DNA from 4 places in the Nocardiopsis sp. SBT366 genome. Region 1 is predicted to be linked to each of the others. Evidence: predicted binding sites of a transcription regulator. Region 1 holds the regulator's gene; each other region holds the start of a gene.
The links. The regulator LexA, encoded in region 1, represses DNA repair genes until DNA is damaged. The targets are predictions, from matches to a motif close to TCGAACANNTGTTCGA.
Positions count from the first base shown of each region.

Region 1 (4,523 bases):
GTGCCGTTCGTCCTTCGCGTCATGGCGACCTCTCCCCCGAAGGTCATGCGCGGACCCGGCGGTGACCGCGCGGACGTTCATGTGTGTTCGGGGTGGTGCGGAAGGCACGGTCTCGGCCGGGCTTTCCACCCACCATGCGGCGGTCGCCGGGGTTACCCGGTGGTGTCGACCGCGGGCTCCCCCTCGCGGTCCTCCCGCAGGCTCGCGATCTCGGCCTCGAAGTCGGCGAGGCTCTCGAACCCACGGTAGACGCTCGCGAAGTGCAGGTAGGCGACCTCGTCCAGGTCACGCATGGGACCCAGGATGGCAAGGCCGATCTCGTGGGCGGGCACCTCGGCCACACCCCGGCCGCGGATCTCCTCCTCGACCCGCTGGCCGAGTTTGGCGAGGGCGTCCTCGGAGACGGGGCGGCCCTGGCAGGCGCGGCGCACCCCGGCGATGATCTTGGTGCGGCTGAAGGGTTCGGTGACCCCGGACCGCTTGGCCACCATCAGCAGGACGGTCTCCTGCGTGGTGAAGCGTCGCTCACAGACGGGGCAGGTCCTGCGGCGCCGGATGGCCGCGCCGTCGTCGGTGGACCTGCTGTCGATCACCCTGGTGTCCGGATGACGGCAGAACGGACAGTGCATCCCGGTTCACCTGGCTTTCCTGTACCCGACCAACAACCCTGGAGGTCTACTTAACCACAACTTATTGACCACAGCCCCCATGTCAACACCAGATGTTGTGGTCGAACCTAGGCGCTGGGGCGGACACCCGCAACCCTGCCGACGGCGTGTCCCCAAACCCTGGAACAGGGGCGGCCGAGGAACGGGGTTCGAGGAGGTGGAAACGGGGATGTGCGGCTCCGGGAGCCGAATCCAAGGATAAGGGGGCGCGGGCGCGCGGCTCGACGCCCGCCACACCTCGGCGCCGACCGAATTCCCCCCTCTCCCGCGAGCACGGAGTGGCGGCGGGGCACGGCGAGACGAACCCCATACCGGATCGCACATTCCCCGGACAACGGCCACGGCGCGCGTGTACACACATAAGTCCGGACCCCCGGAAATCGGGGCGCGAAAACACAATGCGAAATCCCCACGCGCCCTCGTCCACACGTTCTCGAACGCTTGTTTGATATCACCGTGTGCAACGACTAAAGTTGACCTTGATTTCACACCGGCTTCGCCGTCCGGTCCGCGTGGCCGATCCGGCCACACACAGGCCCTGACCGAACCGAACACCGAGGAGGCCCGGCCGTGCCGGAGGAGAACCCCGGAGCCGTCGGCTCCGGACCCACCACCGTTCTTTCGCCCGTCGGCGACCCGGGCCCGTCCGGGTCCGACACCCCCAAGCTCACCGCACGTCAGCAGAGTGTCCTCAACTGCATCCAGCGCTACGTCCGGGAACGGGGGTACCCGCCGTCCATCCGGGAGATCGGCGACACGGTCGGCCTGTCCAGCCCCTCCAGCGTGGCGCACCAGCTCAAGGTGCTCCAGCGCAAGGGCTACCTGCACCGGGACCAGAACCGGCCGCGCGCCGTGGAGCTGCGCACCCCGGGCCGCGAGGCCTCCCAGACCCTCACCCAGGAGGAGCTCACCGCCGACTCCACCCGGGCGGCCTCGGTGCCGCTGGTCGGTCGGATCGCCGCCGGTGGCCCGATCCTGGCCGAGGAGGCCGTGGAGGACGTCCTGGCGCTGCCGCGCCAGCTGGTCGGCGAGGGCCGTCTGTTCATGCTCACGGTGGTCGGTGACTCCATGATCGACGCCGCGATCACCGATGGTGACCTGGTGGTGGTCCGTCAGCAGCAGACCGCCGAGAACGGTGACATCGTCGCGGCGATGCTGGACGACGAGGCCACCGTCAAGGTGCTGCGCCGGGAGCCGGACGGGCACGTGTGGCTGATGCCGCGCAACGACGCCTACGACCCCATCCAGGGAGACGAGGCCACCATCCTCGGCAAGGTCGTCACGGTCATGCGCCGGGTCTGAGCCCAGGTCCCCGAGCCGGGGGTGGTGGGCGTGCCGATACGCTGAGGGTGTGTCGACACCTGCCTCCGCCCCCGTGTCCCCTTCCCCGAGCCGACCCCGCGCCGCCCTGGCCTCGGCCCTGGTCGCCGGGGCCCTGCTGGTCTCCGCCTGCGCGCCCAGCGACGGCGACGGGCCCGCGCTGCCCGGTGCGGCCGGGCAGGAGCGCGAGGTCTCCTTCGAGGGTGGCGGGTTCACGGTGCCGGGCACCTTCACCGCTCCCTCCGGCGCCGGTGAGGGCTCCGTCCCGGGGGTGCTCATCGTCTCCGGCAGCGGTCCCACCGACCGGGACGGCAACGGCGCCGCGCGCCCGGAGGCCAACACCAACCTGAACCTCGCCCGGGTGCTGAGCGGTGCGGGTGCCGCTTCGCTGCGCTACGACAAGTTCGGCAGCGCGGACCCGGCGGACATGAGCGAGGCCGAGGAGGAGGCCCTCGACCAGCCGGTCGACCCCCTCGTCTTCGACCGGCAGATGGCCGCCGCCTACACGGAGCTGGTCGCCCAGCCCGAGGTGGACCCCGAGCGCACGGTCATCCTGGGCCACAGTGAGGGTGCCCTGTACGCGCTGCGCGCCCACGAACTCCTCGACGCCGAACCCGCGCTGGTGCTGGCCGCTCCGCCGGGCACCCGCATGCTGGACCTCATCGACCGCCAGGTGTCCGAGCAGATCCGCACCGCCGAGGCCCAGGGCGGCGTCGGCGAGGTGACCGCGGCGCAGATGCTCTCGGACCTGCGGGCGGGCCGGGCCGCCGTGCGCGCGGGCGGGGAGCTGCCCGAGAGCGACGCCACGGGGTTGTTCGACGAGAACAGCGCGGACTACCTGACCTGGATCGACTCCTTCGACCCCGTGGAACTGGCCGAGGGCCTGCCCGGGGACACCCCGGTGCTGGTCCTGTGGGGCGACCAGGACGCCCAGGTGAACGAGGAGGAGGTCGACCGGCTCATGACCGGCCTGGACGGCGCCGAGCGGGTGGACCTGTCGGGGGTCGACCACATCCTGCGCGAGTACGACGACTCCCCCGGGGCCGCCGCCCTCGACGCGGACCGTGCCTTCTCCCCCGACGTCACCCCGGCGCTGGAGGGGTTCCTCGACGGTCTCTGGTAGCCGACCCGGAACGATCCGCTAGTCGTCCGCGGGTGCGGGCAGCTCGTCGACGACGGCGCGGGCGAGGAGCTCGGCCTCCTCGGCGGCGGCCTCACCGTCCATGGAACCGATCGCGTCGTAGTCGGTGGCGGCGGTGTAGCAGGACTCCACGTACAGGTTGGAGACCCGCACACCCACGCATCCCACTTCGAAGGCGCCGTCCTCGACCCACGTGAGCGCCTCGTCCCCCAGGCCCTCCACGGGCTGGGTGTCGTTCTCCCCGGCGGTGGAGCGCAGGGTCTCGGCGGCGGTCTCCACGCCACCCTCGACCGGGGCGGCGACCAGGACGAGGGTGGCGGCGGACGGCACGGAGGCGCCCGCTCCCTCGGGAGTGGCCCAGCGGCACTGCCAGCCCGCCCCGAAGGGGTCCTGGCCGGTGCCGACGGTCTCCTCGATCTCACTCTCGTAGCCGGGCACCGACTCCTCGAGGGTCTCGGTCTCACCGATCCCGCACTCGGGCGCGGCCTCGAACTCGCCCAGTTCCACACTGTCGCGCAGCAGGTACCAGGTGAGCCATGCGGCGAGCGCCAGCACGGCCAGGATCAGGACGACGAGGAGGGTGACGGCCAGTCCCCGGCTCTGCGGCGGGGTGGCTCCGGGGTCCTCCGACTGCGCGAAGGCGGGCGGGGGCCCGGAGTGGGGGGTGCTCACAGGGCCTCTCCCAGCTGTTCGGCGAAGGCGACGACGGTCTCGCTGGCGCGGTCGTAGGACACGGGGTCGTCCTCGTCCATGGCGCTGTAGGAGACGCGGACCAGCAGGTTGTCGCTGTGGAAGGCGAGTTCGGCGGTACCGGGGACCTGGCCGCGCCAGACCTCCGCCTCGGCGCCGGATCCCAGGACCACGGAACGACCGCGAGCCGGGGCCATCGCGGTCTGGGCCCGGGAGGCGGACTCGTCGCCGGTCACGGCCGGTTCGGCGGAGGCGTCGGTGAAGCGCGCGGACAGGTCCACCCGCAGCACACCCTGCTCCTCGGCGTCGAGTCCGGCCGTGGTCCACACGCACTCGGTGCCCTCGCCGCCCGCGAGGGGGCCGCCGTCGTCCGTTTCCAGGACGGCACCGGGCAGCGCCTCGGTGATCGCCTCCTCCGGGACCACGCCGCACGGTGGCGCCGTGGTGTGGGCGTCACCGCCCCGGGGTTGGTCCGGGTCGTTCCCCGTGAACCAGAGACCGCCTCCGACGGCGGCGGCGGAGACCGCCACCGTGCCCGTCACCACGATCGCCGCCCGCACCCAGGGTCTGGGTCCGGAACCCGTCGCAGAGCCCACCCGGCCACCGCCTCCCAATCAGTTGTCACGCCCAAGGTAGAGGGCGGTGGTCGCCAGCGCGACCACCGCCCCGTGCGACGGATCAACCGACGACGATGTTCACCAGCT
Region 1 covers NZ_LAVM01000002.1:10,581-15,103, forward strand. Annotated here, with positions in the region: gene ADX84_RS00820 (vitamin B12-dependent ribonucleotide reductase) at 1-23, opposite strand, end outside; gene nrdR (transcriptional regulator NrdR) at 153-629, opposite strand; gene lexA (transcriptional repressor LexA) at 1,239-1,970, shown strand; gene ADX84_RS00835 (alpha/beta fold hydrolase) at 2,020-3,111, shown strand; gene ADX84_RS00840 (hypothetical protein) at 3,130-3,801, opposite strand; gene ADX84_RS00845 (hypothetical protein) at 3,798-4,415, opposite strand; gene leuS (leucine--tRNA ligase) at 4,498-4,523, opposite strand, start outside.

Region 2 (4,523 bases), on a different contig from region 1:
GTTCATGAGCACGTCCAGGATGGCCCGGTCCAAGCGGTCCAGGCCGAGCGCGTCCACCTCGTACAGCTCCAGGGCGGCGCGGGCGTTGTCCAGGGTGAGACGGCCGTCTCCGCGCACCTCGGCGTAGTCGCGCACGCGGCGCAGGAGGCGGTTGGCGATCCGAGGGGTGCCTCGTGAGCGGCCCGCGATCTCCCCGGCCGCTTCCCCCTCCAGCGGGGCGCCGAGGAGCCCGGCGGAGCGGTGCAGGATCTGCTCCAGCTCGGCGGGCTCGTAGAAGTCCATGTGCGCGGTGAAGCCGAAGCGGTCGCGCAGCGGTGCGGGGAGCATGCCCGCGCGGGTGGTGGCCCCGACCAGGGTGAACGGGGCGATGTCCAGGGGGATGGCGGTGGCGCCGGGCCCCTTGCCGACCACGACGTCGACCCGGAAGTCCTCCATGGCGACGTAGAGCATCTCCTCGGCGGGGCGGGCCATGCGGTGGATCTCGTCGAGGAAGAGGACCTCACCCTCCTGGAGGGTGGAGAGCACGGCGGCGAGGTCGCCGGAGCGTTCGATGGCGGGGCCGGAGGTGATGCGCAGGGGCGCGCCGAGTTCGGCGGCGATGATCATGGCGAGGGTGGTCTTGCCCAGGCCCGGACCGCCGGACATCAGGATGTGGTCGGGGGCGCGGCCCCGGCGCTGGGCGCTGTGCAGGACCAGGGAGAGCTGTTCGCGCACCCGGTGCTGGCCGACGAACTCGTCCAGGTTCCTGGGGCGCAGCGCACCCTCGATCTGGTGTTCCTCGACGTCGGCTTCGGGCGAGACGGCGTCACGCTCGTACACGGGTCTTCTCCCTCCGGTTCCCGTTGGTGGCTAGGCGCGGCTGAGTTTGCGCAGGGCGCTGCGCAGCAGGACGGTGACGTCGCCGGTGTCCTCGGCCTCGGCGGCGACGGCGGAGGCGGCAGCCTCGGCGTCCTTGGTCGACCAGCCGAGGTTGACGAGGCCGGAGACGACCTGGCCGCGCCAGGCCCCGTTGGGTTCGGTGCCGCCGGAGGCGTCGGCGGAGGGCAGGGTGCCGTCGGTCATGACCGGGGCGTCGAGTTTGCCGCGCAGTTCCAGGACGATGCGCTGGGCGCCCTTCTTGCCGATGCCCGGGACGCGGGTCAGGGCGGTGGTGTCCTCGGTGGCCACGGCCTGGCGGAGGCTGTCGGGGCTGTGCACGGCGAGCATGGCCAGGGCGATGCGGGGACCGATGCCGGAGGCGGTCTGGACCTGTTCGAACAGGTTCCGCTCGTCGTCGTCGGCGAACCCGAAGAGGGTGAGGGAGTCCTCGCGGACGACGAGGCTGGTGGCCACGGTGCCCTCCTCCCCCACGTGCAGTCGGGAGAGGGCGGAGGGGGTGCACTGGACGGTCATACCGACCCCGCCGACGTCGATCACGGCGCTGGCCGCGCCGCGCGCGGCCACCCGGCCGGTGAGGAACGCGATCATCTCGTGTGGACACCGGGAGGGGTGCCCGTCTCCTTCCTTGGGGGCTGTGGTGCTGCCTGCCGTGTCGTCGCCGCTCGGCCGGGGGGCTAGCGGCCGCGTGCGCGTCGGGCCAGTTCCACCTTGCGGGCGAAGTCCTGTTGGGCCTGGGCGACCCGGGCCTGGGCCCCGCCGCGCCAGATGTGGCAGATGGCCAGGGCCACGGCGTCCGCCGCGTCGGCCGGTTTCGGTGGCCCGTCGAGTCCGAGGATACGCGCCACCATGCCACCGACCTGCTTCTTGTCGGCGCGACCGTTGCCGGTGATGGCTGCCTTGGCCTCGCTGGGGGTGTGGGTGGCCACGGGGAGCCCGCGCCGGGCGGCGCAGACCAGGGCGATGCCGCTGGCCTGGGCGGTTCCCATGACGGTGCTGAGGTTGTGCTGGGCGAAGACGCGTTCGACGGCGACGGCGTCGGGCTCGTACTTGTCGAGCCACTCCTCGATGCCGCGTTCGACCTCCACCAGGCGCTGCGGGAGCGGGGTGTCGGGGCTGGTGCGGATGGCGTCCGCGGCCAGCAGGCGCAGGGGGCGGCCGATCGCGCCCTCGACGGCCCCGACCCCGCAGCGGGTCAGCCCCGGGTCGATCCCCAGCACGCGCACGTCCCCACCCTGTCCTTTTCTCGTCGCCCACGGCCGCGTTCTCGAACGTCCGTTCGCACCATGCTAGCGGCGGACACCGACGGGATCGGCCGCCAGGCGCAGCGTGTCGCCCCCCGGGGGGGGTGGACGGGCGGACCGAGCGGTGCTAGGTTGAACTCACATCGAGAAAAACTCATCTTGAGAACAACCAGGGAGATGCAGTGTCCGAGGGGATCGACGGGCCGATCGGGGACCCGCGCGGAGCGGGCGACTACGACGCGGCCGACGAGCGCAGGTACCTCGCCGACTACGACCCGAACGCGTTCGCGCCCGTCGCCGTCACCGTCGACGTGGTGGCCACGACCATCCGCGACGGAGTCCCCCACGTCCTGCTCGGCCGACGCACCCGGCAACCCCAGCGCGGTCGGTGGGCGCTGCCCGGCGGGTTCGTCAGGGCCCAGGACGGACCGGACGCCCCGGCCGACCGCGATCTGCCGGACGCCGCCCTGCGCGTGCTCACGGAGAAGACCCCCCTGCCCGCCGAGCTGCACTTGGAGCAGCTCGGCACCTACGGGGCGATCGAGCGGGACCCGCGCATGCGGGTGGTGTCGGTGGCGTACATGGTGTTGGCCCCCGACCTGCCCGACCCGCACACCGGCCGCGACACGGCCGAGGCCGCGTGGGTTCCGTGGACCGCCCTCGGACACGGCGACGGTGGCAGGGACCGGCACGAACTCGCCTTCGACCACGCTCGCGTCCTCGCCGACGCGGTCGAACGCGCCCGTTCCAAGCTGGAGTACACCGCGCTCGCCACCGCCTTCCTCCCGTCGACGTTCACCATCTCCGCGCTGCGCGGCGTGTACGAGGCGGTGTGGGGCCGGACCCTGCACGCCGCCAACTTCCACCGCAAGATCCAGGCCACCCCGGGGTTCGTGGACGACACCGGTGAGCTGGCCGAGCGCGGTGGCGCGGGAGGCGGCCGCCGCGCGCGGCTGTACCGGGCGGGCGGCGCCGCCCTGCTCCACCCGCCACTGCTGCGCGGCGCCCAGTGAGGAGACGCGGCCGCAGGCAGTGAGCGGGAACCCCTGAGTACTCGTCGAGCCACACCCCCGAAGGGAGACCGGTGAACGTGGAGCACAACCCCCATGGCGGACTCGACTCCGCCCTGCGTGAGCTGGGACTCGCGGCCGACCCCGCCGCGCTGTTCGGTCCCCGGCCGATCGACGGCGAGGCGATCCCCGTAGCCGCGACCGCCGCGTACCGGCGCCTGGCCCGGCTGCTCCATCCGGACACCGCGCCCGCCGAGCGCTCCGCCGAGGCGGCGGCCGGGTTCTCCCGGCTCACCGAGGCCTGGCGGCGCTACCGCACGGCGGTGGAGGGCGGCCTGGGCCTCGACGACATCACCCTCGTGGCCCGGGGACGGACCTATCACGTGAGCCGGGACGGCGCTCTGGCCAGCGGCGACGTGGCCGACCTGCATCCGGTGCGGTGGCGGGAGGGCACCCGTGGCGCGGCGCCGGACGGCCCCTGGCGGGACGGGCTGCTCAAGCTCCCCCGGGCCCCGCGCGACAACGACCTCCTCCTGGCCGAGGCAACCGCGCTGCGCCGGATCCGCGAACGCGGCGCCGAACGGTACCGGGCGTTCGCCCCGGAGCTGGTGGAGTCGGTCCGCCACCGCGACGCGGCCACGGGTGTGGAGCGGCGGGGCAACGTGCTGGGCCGGCTGTCCGGCTTCCACAGCCTCGCCGAGGTGCGGCGGGCCTACCCGGACGGGATCGACCCGCGCGACGCCGCGTGGATGTGGCGGCGACTGCTGGTGGCGCTGGGCAACGCCCACCAGTCCGGGGTCGTTCACGGCGCGGTCGTACCCGAGCACGTTCTGGTCCACCCCGAGGCGCACGGTCTCGTACTCGTGGACTGGTGCTACTCCGTCACCTTCGGCGAGCGGCGCACCGCGCCGCACGTCCCGGCGATGGTGCCGCACCGAAGGGAGACGTATCCGCCGGAGTTCGTCGAGCGCCGCCCCGCCGTGCCCGCCACCGACGTGTACATGGCCACCCGGTGCGTGGAGTTCGTGACCGACGGCCGCCTCCCCGGGCCGCTGCGGGCCCTGGCTCGCGGGTGCACGCTGCCCTCCCCGAAGAGGCGTCCCAAGGACGCGTTCGCACTGCTGGGTGAGCTGGACGAGGCGCTGGAGCGGTGCTTCGGTCCGCGCCGGTTCCGCCCCTTCCACATGCCCGCCTGAACCACCGAACCCCCGACACCCCACCAACCCGAACAGAAGGAGACGACGATGGGAAGCAGCAACTGGTCCACCGACGCCCACCACGCACGGCGGGCCTACCAGGCCTCCGCCGGAAGCAGTGGGTTCGACTACCACGACGACGTCACCAGCACCCCGCGCGACCAGTGGCGGGCCCACGCCTCGCTCGACCCGCGCGG
Region 2 covers NZ_LAVM01000008.1:46,443-50,965, reverse strand. Annotated here, with positions in the region: gene ruvB (Holliday junction branch migration DNA helicase RuvB) at 1-819, opposite strand, end outside; gene ruvA (Holliday junction branch migration protein RuvA) at 850-1,467, opposite strand; gene ruvC (crossover junction endodeoxyribonuclease RuvC) at 1,554-2,102, opposite strand; gene ADX84_RS03865 (NUDIX hydrolase) at 2,327-3,133, shown strand; gene ADX84_RS03860 (molecular chaperone DnaJ) at 3,205-4,326, shown strand; gene ADX84_RS03855 (hypothetical protein) at 4,375-4,523, shown strand, end outside.
Region 2: the regulator LexA is predicted to act here: its motif matches at 2,144-2,159, upstream of ruvC (crossover junction endodeoxyribonuclease RuvC).

Region 3 (4,523 bases), on a different contig from region 1:
CCAGAGCCTGCACGGTGGGCTCGTCCAGGTCGTAGACCACGCGTGCGGTGTCGCCGAAGAACCAGGCGGGACCGACCACGGAGATCCGGCCGTCGGCATCGACCTTGTTCAGCGCGGTGAGCGTGGAGACCTCCGCGAGGATCCGCAGGTGTTCGGCGGTGATCCCGGGGACGTCCAGGGTGGGCAGGTGTTCGGTTCGGAAGAGGTAGCTGTAGACCTTCCAGGCGATCCCCAGGACCTCGGCAGGGTCGTGGGTGGTGCGGACGCGGTCCTCGATGAACCGCAGCGCCTTCTGTTCCAGTGCTTCGTCGGAGGACTCCTCCAGGGGCAGCATCCGGTCGGTGACGGTCTGCCAGTCGATGACGCGCCAGCCGGTGGACTCCAGGCGGAAGAAGTAGTCCTCGGGCTGAACGCTGAGCGTGGGTCCGTCGACCGTGATTCCGGGCAGGCGTTCCCAGCGGGGGTCGAAGCGGTGGTCGGGCAGCTCCACCGTGAACGGGGCGAGTGTGGTCGTCATGCCTGTTCCCTTTCCTCTTCTGCGGCTTCGGGCAGATCCCACCGTCTCTTGGGGAGCCTGTGCCGAGAAGGCGCGGCCTCGGGGTTCGTGCGTGAGCCCAAGCTGAAGGAGTGCACAGGGGGCGTGCGTTTTCGCGACTTCGTTCCCCGTAGGCCGAGGGCGTGCCACACTGCACTCCCCCGGACACTGCGGAAACACTGTGGAGACGCCGTGCCGCGCACCCCCAAACAGCCGAACACCCAACTCGCGCAGCTCCTGGACGAGTCAGGTATGCCCGCCAAGGGACTCGCCCGCAGAGTGGTCTCGCGCGGTGATGAGCTGGGGCTCTCACTGTCCTACGACCACAACAGCGTGCGCCGCTGGTTGGAAGGGGAACGTCCACAACAACCGGTCCCCACGCTGATTTCCGGAGTTCTCTCCGAGGCCTTGGGGCACCCCGTCAGCCCGCAAGAGTGCGGCCTACCCGGCGGAGACGAGCGCACCCTGGAGTTCCCGCTCGCCTGGACCACGGGTATCTCCACCGCTGGGCAGCTCTACCGGGCCGACGTCGAACGCCGCCGTGTGCTGTCCGGCGGCTACTCCCCCGCCGCCTACCCGAGCGCCACCACCCGCTGGCTCACCCATCCGCCCTCCCCGGGCCCCGCGCACCGGGGCCGAACACGGGTCGGACGTCCTGAGATCGCTGCCATTCGACAGATGACCCGGGCCTTTCGCGACCTCGACAACCGAGTGGGCGGGGGTCGCATCCGCAGCACCGTCGTGCAGTACCTCGACGCCAACGTCACCCCGCTCCTGCACGGCACCTACACCGAAGAGATCGGGCAGGAGTTGTTTGCTGCGGCGGCCGAGCTCACCAAGGCCGTGGGGTGGATGGCCTACGACTGCGAGCAGCACGGCCTGGCCCAGCGCTACCTGGTACAGGCCCTGCGCATGGCCAAGACCGCGCAGGACGACGGCCTGTGCGCCGAGATCCTCGCCGCCATGGGTCACCAGGCCACCTACATCGGTCGCTCAGCCGAAGCGGTGGACCTCGCGCGGGCGGCCCAGTCCGCAGCCACCCGCACCGGGCACACAGCGCTCATGGCCGAGTGCCATCTCATCGAAGCGCACGGCCACGCGGGCCTGACCGATCACCGGGCGACATCGGTCTCCCTGCGCGCAGGGGTGCGGGCGTTCGAGACCGAAGACCCAAATCCCCCGGAGTGGCTGACCTACTTCGACGAGGCTTACCTCGCGGCCAAGGTCGCCCACTGCTTCCTCGCCCTGAACGACGACACCCAGACCGCCGCCTACGCGGAACGCTCCCTGGAGATGAATACCGACTACGTCCGCGGCCGCACGTTCAATCTGCTGATGCTCGCCACCGCTCATGCCCCTAATGAACCTGAGGAGGCCGTTCGAGTAGGTGATCAGGCCCTGCATCTGGTCGAGGGGTTGCAATCCCGTAGAGCCCTGTCCTACCTACGCCGCTTGGGCCACCGCCTCCGCGCCCATGAAAGCTCGCCCACTGTCGAGGAGTTCACCGTGCGCGCCAGGGAAGCAGTCACACCAGACTGAGCGCCCGGTAAACCGCCACAACCGTGGACGCACCAACGATCTCGCCACGTTCGATCATCTTCACTGCCTCTTCCAGCGGCCACCAACGGATCTCCTGGGCTTCGTTGATGTCAGGAGGGGTGTCGGTCAGGTGAGCGCCGCGTGCCAGGTAGATGATCTGGGGTTGGTCCACCGACCCGATCGCGGGTTGGAAGGTCACCATGTGCTCCATCGAGCGGGGACGCCACCCAGTCTCCTCCTCGACCTCACGGGCGGCTGCGCTCTCGACGTCCTCCGCGCCATCCACGTATCCGCCCGGCAGCTCCCACACCCACCGGTCGATGATGAACCGGTGCCTCCGCATCAGCAGGACTTCGCGCTGGTCATTGACCACCAGCGTCATCGCGGCCGGAGGCATGGCCACGACGTACTGCGTGAAGGACACCCCGTCCGGGAGGGTGATGTCGACCGTAGACAGTCTGATGTGCCGGTTCTCGTCCACCAGCTTCTCGCCGTGGATCGTCCATTGCGTACTCACACCGGCACAGTAGGGCACGGCAAGGTCCGAGAGGGGGGCGCTGGTCTGTTCAAAGATCCCTCGGTGAGGATGATCGCGGTCCTCGTAAATCACCACGTCCCTGAGCACCGAAGCCCCTACCAGCCAGCGGTAGATTTTGTTATGTTGCGAACTAGTGTTCGATTATATCTAGGTTCTCAGAACCTGCGCGACGCACGTCACCTTCGTGGTTAAGTCAACCTCGACTGGTGTCACCAACCAAGTACAAATTTTTGAGGAAGGGCGGTGTTGGCCGTGGCTGACAAGAGCTCCATCGAGTGGACGGAGGCGACCTGGAATCCAACCACAGGGTGCGACCGCGTCGCCTCTGGTTGCGACAACTGCTACGCGCTGGCGCTTTCCAAGAGGCTCAAGGCCATGGGTGTTGACAAGTACCAGACAGACGGAGACCCGCGAACTTCGGGTCCTGGGTTCGGAGTTGCTGTCCACCCCTCAGCGCTCAAGATGCCGTATAAATGGAAGAGCCCCCGTACGGTCTTCGTCAACTCCATGAGCGATCTTTTTCACGCGAAGGTGCCCAAGGACTTCGTTCACAAGGTCTTCGAAGTCATGGCTGATACCCCACAGCACACATACCAGGTACTCACCAAGCGCTCTCTTCGTTTGGCACGGCTAGCCCCCGAGCTGCCGTGGCCACCCAACATCTGGATGGGTGTTTCGGTGGAGAGTGCGGAGGCACTCGACCGCGTGGATCATCTTCGAAGCACGCCAGCTGCCGTTCGCTTTCTCTCGTGCGAACCGCTCCTAGGCCCCCTAGACCAGCTGGATCTAGCTAACATCCACTGGGTCATCGTGGGTGGTGAAAGCGGCCCACGCCACCGCACGATGAAGGCCGACTGGGCCCGAGGAATCCGGGACCTTTGTCTTGAATCAGACACTCCTTTCTTCTTTAAGCAATGGGGCGGTCACACACCGAAGTCAGGCGGGCGCCTTCTTGACGATCGAAGCTGGGATGCTACCCCTCATGACCTGAAGGTCCACGCGCACCAGTGACCGAATTCGGCCAATTTTAGCCGTTATTCGATTTCACCTTGGTGGTAAGTGAAATGTATGGCTACCCCCAAGGACACCGTCTGGCCTCTGGACCCCCACACCCAGGCGAAGCATCTCATCATCAGCGAGTACCTCAAAGCCTGGTACCCGATCTGCGCAGGAGGCCAGTTCAAGGAGTTCACCTACGCCGAGGGGTTCGCGGGTCCCGGTGTCTACGTAGGAGAGGAACCTGGCTCGCCGGTGGTCGCCCTGGACGTCTTCCTGCGCCGCCGCGAACTGCTTCGCCCCGGCCAACACCTCAACGTGCTCCTCATCGAGGAGAGAGGTGACCGCCTGGAGGAGCTTCGGCGCCAGGTTGACCGCAAATTTGATGAGTATGGCGGCCGACCTTCTCAGCTGACCGTCACCTTCCGGAAAGGCGAATGCACAACTGCGTTACTCCCCACCCTGCAAAAGTTGACTCCGAGACGTTCTCCCTTCTTCGCCGTACTCGACGGTTGGGGAGGGCCCGACGCGATCCCTCTGGACATAGCCCGGAGTGCTGCCAACAGACCAGGCGGAGAAGTCCTGGTTACCTTCCAGCCACAACACCTGGTCCGCTTCGCCACTACCGAGAACGGTGCGCAAGCAGGTGACAGGTGCTTCGGTAGCGATGATTGGCGCGCTGCCGTCGATCAGCCCAAGAAGATGAAGAAGAAGTTCCTGGTGGATTGCTACCGAAACTCCCTCTTCAAAGCTGGGTTCAGATACGCGGCATCGTTCGAGATGCGAGATGAGAAAAAGAATGAGCTTCACCTCGTCTTCGCGAGCAACCATCTCAAAGGCCTAACCAAGATGAAAGAGGCCATGTGGAAGGTGGACAAGCAGCATGGTGTCAGGTTCCGTGACCCTCGGGATCCG
Region 3 covers NZ_LAVM01000022.1:34,462-38,984, reverse strand. Annotated here, with positions in the region: gene ADX84_RS09110 (hypothetical protein) at 1-517, opposite strand, end outside; gene ADX84_RS09105 (hypothetical protein) at 728-2,074, shown strand; gene ADX84_RS09100 (NUDIX hydrolase) at 2,061-2,591, opposite strand; gene ADX84_RS25350 (DUF5131 family protein) at 2,865-3,623, shown strand; gene ADX84_RS09095 (three-Cys-motif partner protein TcmP) at 3,681-4,523, shown strand, end outside.
Region 3: the regulator LexA is predicted to act here: its motif matches at 2,738-2,753, upstream of ADX84_RS25350 (DUF5131 family protein).

Region 4 (4,523 bases), on a different contig from region 1:
AATGGGGACCATGCCTCTGACACCGGCGGACATCCGCAACAAGAAGTTCCACACGGTGCGTCTGCGCCCGGGCTACAACGAGGAGGACGTCGACGCGCTCCTCGACCGGATCGAGGCGACACTGGTGGCGCTGGAGGGCGGTCCGCGCACGGGCCCGTTGCTCACCGCGGACGAAATCCGCAACTCCCGGTTCCGCACCACCCGGATGAGCCCCGGCTACCGCGAGGACGAGGTGGACGACTTCCTCGACCTCGTCGTCGCCGACCTCGCCGGACGCGGCCTGGGCCAGCCCGCCTCGCCGCCTCCCCTGCCTCCGGGTGCAGGCCAGGCCGACCCCGGACAGCCCCACCCCGGCCAAGGGCAGGGGTACGCGGACCCGAACCGGACCGACCTGCCGTCCGACGGTCCGGGGATGGCTCCCCGGGACATCAGGGAGAAGCGCTTCGCCACCACCCGGCTGACCACCGGCTACAACGAGCAGGAGGTGGACGACTTCCTGGACCGCGCCGAGTACAGCCTGGAGGTCCTCCTCCAGGGGCGCCCGGACCGGGCCACGCTCACCTCCGCCGAGGTGGAGCGGGTCCAGTTCGCCACCACACGGGCCCGCCCCGGGTACGACCCGGCGCAGGTGGACCAGTTCCTGGACGAGCTCGCCGAGGAGTTCCGCCGCCACGAGCGCTCCTGAGCCCGGACACGCCGCCCCCGCCACACCACACAAAGGAAAGCGGAAAGTAATATTTGTGCACAGGGAGTAGTCATTCCCTGTCAAGGGCGGCCCGAGGGGAGCAGTATGCGACATTCCATGCCGTCTTGGGGTACCTCCCCGACGAGCACGGTCCAGGGGATTCCAAGCTGCACCACCATCCCCGGACCGTGGCCCGCGCCCCGGCCGCCCTCTCCGCGTGGGCACGCGGCCGACCCGTACCCGACCGACGCCGACACCGACGAGGAGGTCGTCCCGGCCTCGGCACACCCGTGGGAGAGACCGCTGCTCGCGCTCAGCATGACGGTGACGCTGGCCCTGGCGGTGATGCTGGTGAGGCTGGTGTGGTCAGCCTCGGGTTCCCTGCTGTGGACGGCCCTGGCGCTGGCCACGCTGCCGTTCGTGTGCTGGTCGGCACGTGGTCTCCGGTACGCCCGTGAGCGCGCGGAGTCGGTCCGGATCTCGCCCACCCAGTTCCCCGAGGCGTACCGGGTGGTGGTCTCGCTGGCCCGGGACATGGGGCTGGCCCGCCCCCCGGAGGCGTACGTCCGCCCCGGCCCGGTCTCTGCTCACGCGGACGCCGCCGCCCACGGACTCCGGCGCTACCTGGTGCTGCCGGACGCCCTGCTCGACGACAGGGGCCTCCCGCGCGACCGGGAGGCCCTCGCCTTCCTCGTCGCCCACCAGGTGGGTCACCTCGCCGCCGGGCACACCGGCTACTGGCGGCGGGTGGCCACCCTAGGCGCGGACCTGGTCCCCGGCCTGGGCTCGGCGCTGTCCCGGGCCTGCGAGTACACGGCCGACAACCACGCGCACGCGCACGTTCCCGAGGGGTCCCACTCGGTGCGGCTCTTCGCCGGTGGCCCCACCCTGTATACGCGAGTGAACCTGGGCGAGATGGCCGCCCGGGCACGCACGGACCGAGACTGCTCGCTGATCCTCTACCACCTGCTCTCGCGGCGCCCCAGCAACACCCGCAGGATGGCCGCCCTGCGCGACCGCGACCGCCGCGGCCGGGTGTTCCTCTAGGCAGCGCCCCTGGCCGCCTTCACAGGTGCCATCGGCGCGAACGGCCGCGCTGCGAGCGGTCTGAGGGCGGCGCGAGGACACGCCGCCCGCGGAACTCCCTCCGCTGGGGGCACAGGCGCGCGACGATCGCACCACAGCGCCCCGACCAGGGTGTTCTCGACGAAAAGCGACCCGTGCCACCTCCCGGAGACTTGACGTGTTCGAACACCTGTTCGATACACTGTTCCTTGTGAGTCTCCTGAACGAACAGATCGACGTCCGTTCCACCGACCGTGGACACCCCGCCAAGTTCACGTGGCGCGGCCACACCTTCCGCGTGCGCCGGATCATCGGCGACTGGCCCGCCCGGCCCGGGGCCCCGGGCGTACCGGCCACCCACATCCACCTGCTCCGCGTCTCCGCGGAGTCCGAGACCGGGCACCCCAGCATCATCGACATCTCCCGGGACGCCGCCTCGGACCGCTGGACCATGCGGCGCCAGTGGGGCTGACCGGCCCACCGGACGCGACCCCGGGTCCGACCGAGTCCCCGGGTGGCCCGCCGGGCCGAGACCCGGCGGGCCTGCCCGTCTCAGGCCCAGAGTTCGACTGCGTGCGCCCCCACCAGGTCACGAGCCCGTTCCGCGAACGCGTGCGCGGGCATCGGGTCCAGGCGACGGCCGTCCCGCAGCCGCACGGCCACGGTGTCCTCCACGGTCTCCCTCGCACCAATCACCACCTGGTAGGGCACCAACCGGGCCGCCCTGATCCGCGCGCCCAGACTGCCGCGTTCCGGTGGGGCGACCTCCGCGCGCAGTCCCAACTCCGCGCACCGGTCCACCAGCCGGGCCGCGTCGGCGACCTGCTCTCCGGAGACTGGCACGGCCACGACCTGCACCGGTGCGAGCCAGGCTGGGAACGCGCCGCCGTGCACCTCGATCAGATGGGCCACCGCCCGTTCCACACTGCCGATCACGCTCCGGTGCACCATGACCGGCCGGTGCCGCGCCCCGTCAGCGCCGACGTAGGCCAGATCGAACCTTTCCGGCTGGTGGAAGTCCACCTGGACGGTGGAGAGGGTGAACTCCCGCCCCGCGGCGTCGGTGAACTGCACGTCGATCTTGGGGCCGTAGAAGGCCGCCTCGTCCTCGGCCCGTTCGTAAGCCATCCCCGATCGGTCCAGGGCCTCAGCGAGGAGTTCGGTGGACCGGCGCCACAGGTCCGGAGCGTCCACGTACCTGCCGTTCGGACCGGGTAGGGACAGCCGGTGGCGGGACGCCACGATCCCCATGGCCGCGTGCGCCCGCCGCACCAGTTCCAGTGCCGCCACCACCTCGTCCACGACCTGTTCGAGAGCGCAGAAGACGTGGGCGTCGTTGAGCTGGATCGCGCGGACCCGGCCCAGCCCGCCCAGGACCCCGGACCTCTCTGACCGGTACATGCCGCCGATCTCGGCTATGCGCAACGGGAGCTCGCGGTGGCTGCGCGAGCGGGAACGGTAGATCACCGCGTGGTGCGGGCACAGGCTCGGCCTCAGCACGAGCTGTTCGTCACCGCCGCCCAGGTCCATCGGCGGGTACATGTCGTCGCGATAGTGCGACCAGTGACCGGAGATCTCGTACAACTCGCGTTTGCCCAGGACCGGCGAGTACACGTGCTGATAGCCCGCGCTCCGTTCGGCGGCCCGGACGTACTCCTCCAGGGCGTGCCGCACGGCGGCTCCGTGCGGCAACCAGTAGGGCAGGCCGGACCCGATCAGCGGATCGGTGCCGAAGAGCTCCAGCTCACGGCCGAGCCTGCGGTGGTCGTGTCGAACAGTCATCTCGTTCCTCCTCGTGTGGGGACGAGTGACCGCAAGACGAAGGCCCCGGGGCACTCGCCCCGGGGCCTGTCGAAAACTCGGTTCAGCGCGCCGGGACTGGTTCCGGCGTCGTCGTCACTGCGGCGCGCTGCATGTCGGTCACCGTATCAGCGCTCGTAGTACGGTTCACCGTCGTCGCTGCGGGCCCAGCGGACACGTTCCAGGATGCGTTCGGCCATGGGCGGCATCTCGGACTCGGCGAACCAGTCCACGTCCAGGCTCTCGTCACCGTCGACCCGGGGCCGCCCGCCGACCGGACGGCACCGGAAGGCGAGGTCGAGGAACTGCACCCGGTCGCCGTTGGGGTAGGTGTGCGGTTCCTGACCGATCACGGTGACCAGTCGGTCCACCTCGACCCGCACACCGGTCTCCTCCCACACCTCGCGGACCACCGCCTGCGCGGGCTGCTCCCCCGGTTCGAGGATGCCGCCGGGGGTGGCCCAGCGCCCGTCGTCGGAACGCTGGTGCAGGAGCACGCGCCCGTCGTCGTCGAGCACCACACCGGTCACCCCCACCAGGGGCAGGAGGGAGTGGCCGACGTGCTCGCGCAACTGGGTGACGAAGTCCGGAACGGGCATGGCACCGACACTAACGCCGAACCGGGCGGGTCCGGCTGATCAACCACGCCCACGGCGGAGTTCGGCGTACTCGTGGTCCAGGACCGACATCAGGACCGCGTCGTGCCAGGCGCCGTCCCAGCGCAGGTGCTCGCGCCACACTCCTTCGCGGACGAAACCCGACCTGGCGTAGGAGCGCTCGGCGTGGGTGTTGAAGGCGAACACCTCCAGGGCCACACGGTGCAGACCGGCGGTCTCGAAGGCGTACTCCAGGACCAGGTCGGTGGCCTCCGTTCCGAAGCCCTGGCCGGTGACCGCCATGGAGCCGAGGGCGATCCGGTAGTGCGCTTCCGCGTTGTCCGGGTCCAGTTCGATGAGCGCGCACTCCCCGAGGA
Region 4 covers NZ_LAVM01000043.1:29,263-33,785, forward strand. Annotated here, with positions in the region: gene ADX84_RS14865 (DivIVA domain-containing protein) at 2-685, shown strand; gene ADX84_RS14870 (M48 family metallopeptidase) at 803-1,732, shown strand; gene ADX84_RS14875 (DUF6504 family protein) at 1,962-2,222, shown strand; gene thrS (threonine--tRNA ligase) at 2,303-3,586, opposite strand; gene ADX84_RS14885 (NUDIX domain-containing protein) at 3,679-4,149, opposite strand; gene ADX84_RS14890 (GNAT family N-acetyltransferase) at 4,189-4,523, opposite strand, start outside.
Region 4: the regulator LexA is predicted to act here: its motif matches at 1,933-1,948, upstream of ADX84_RS14875 (DUF6504 family protein).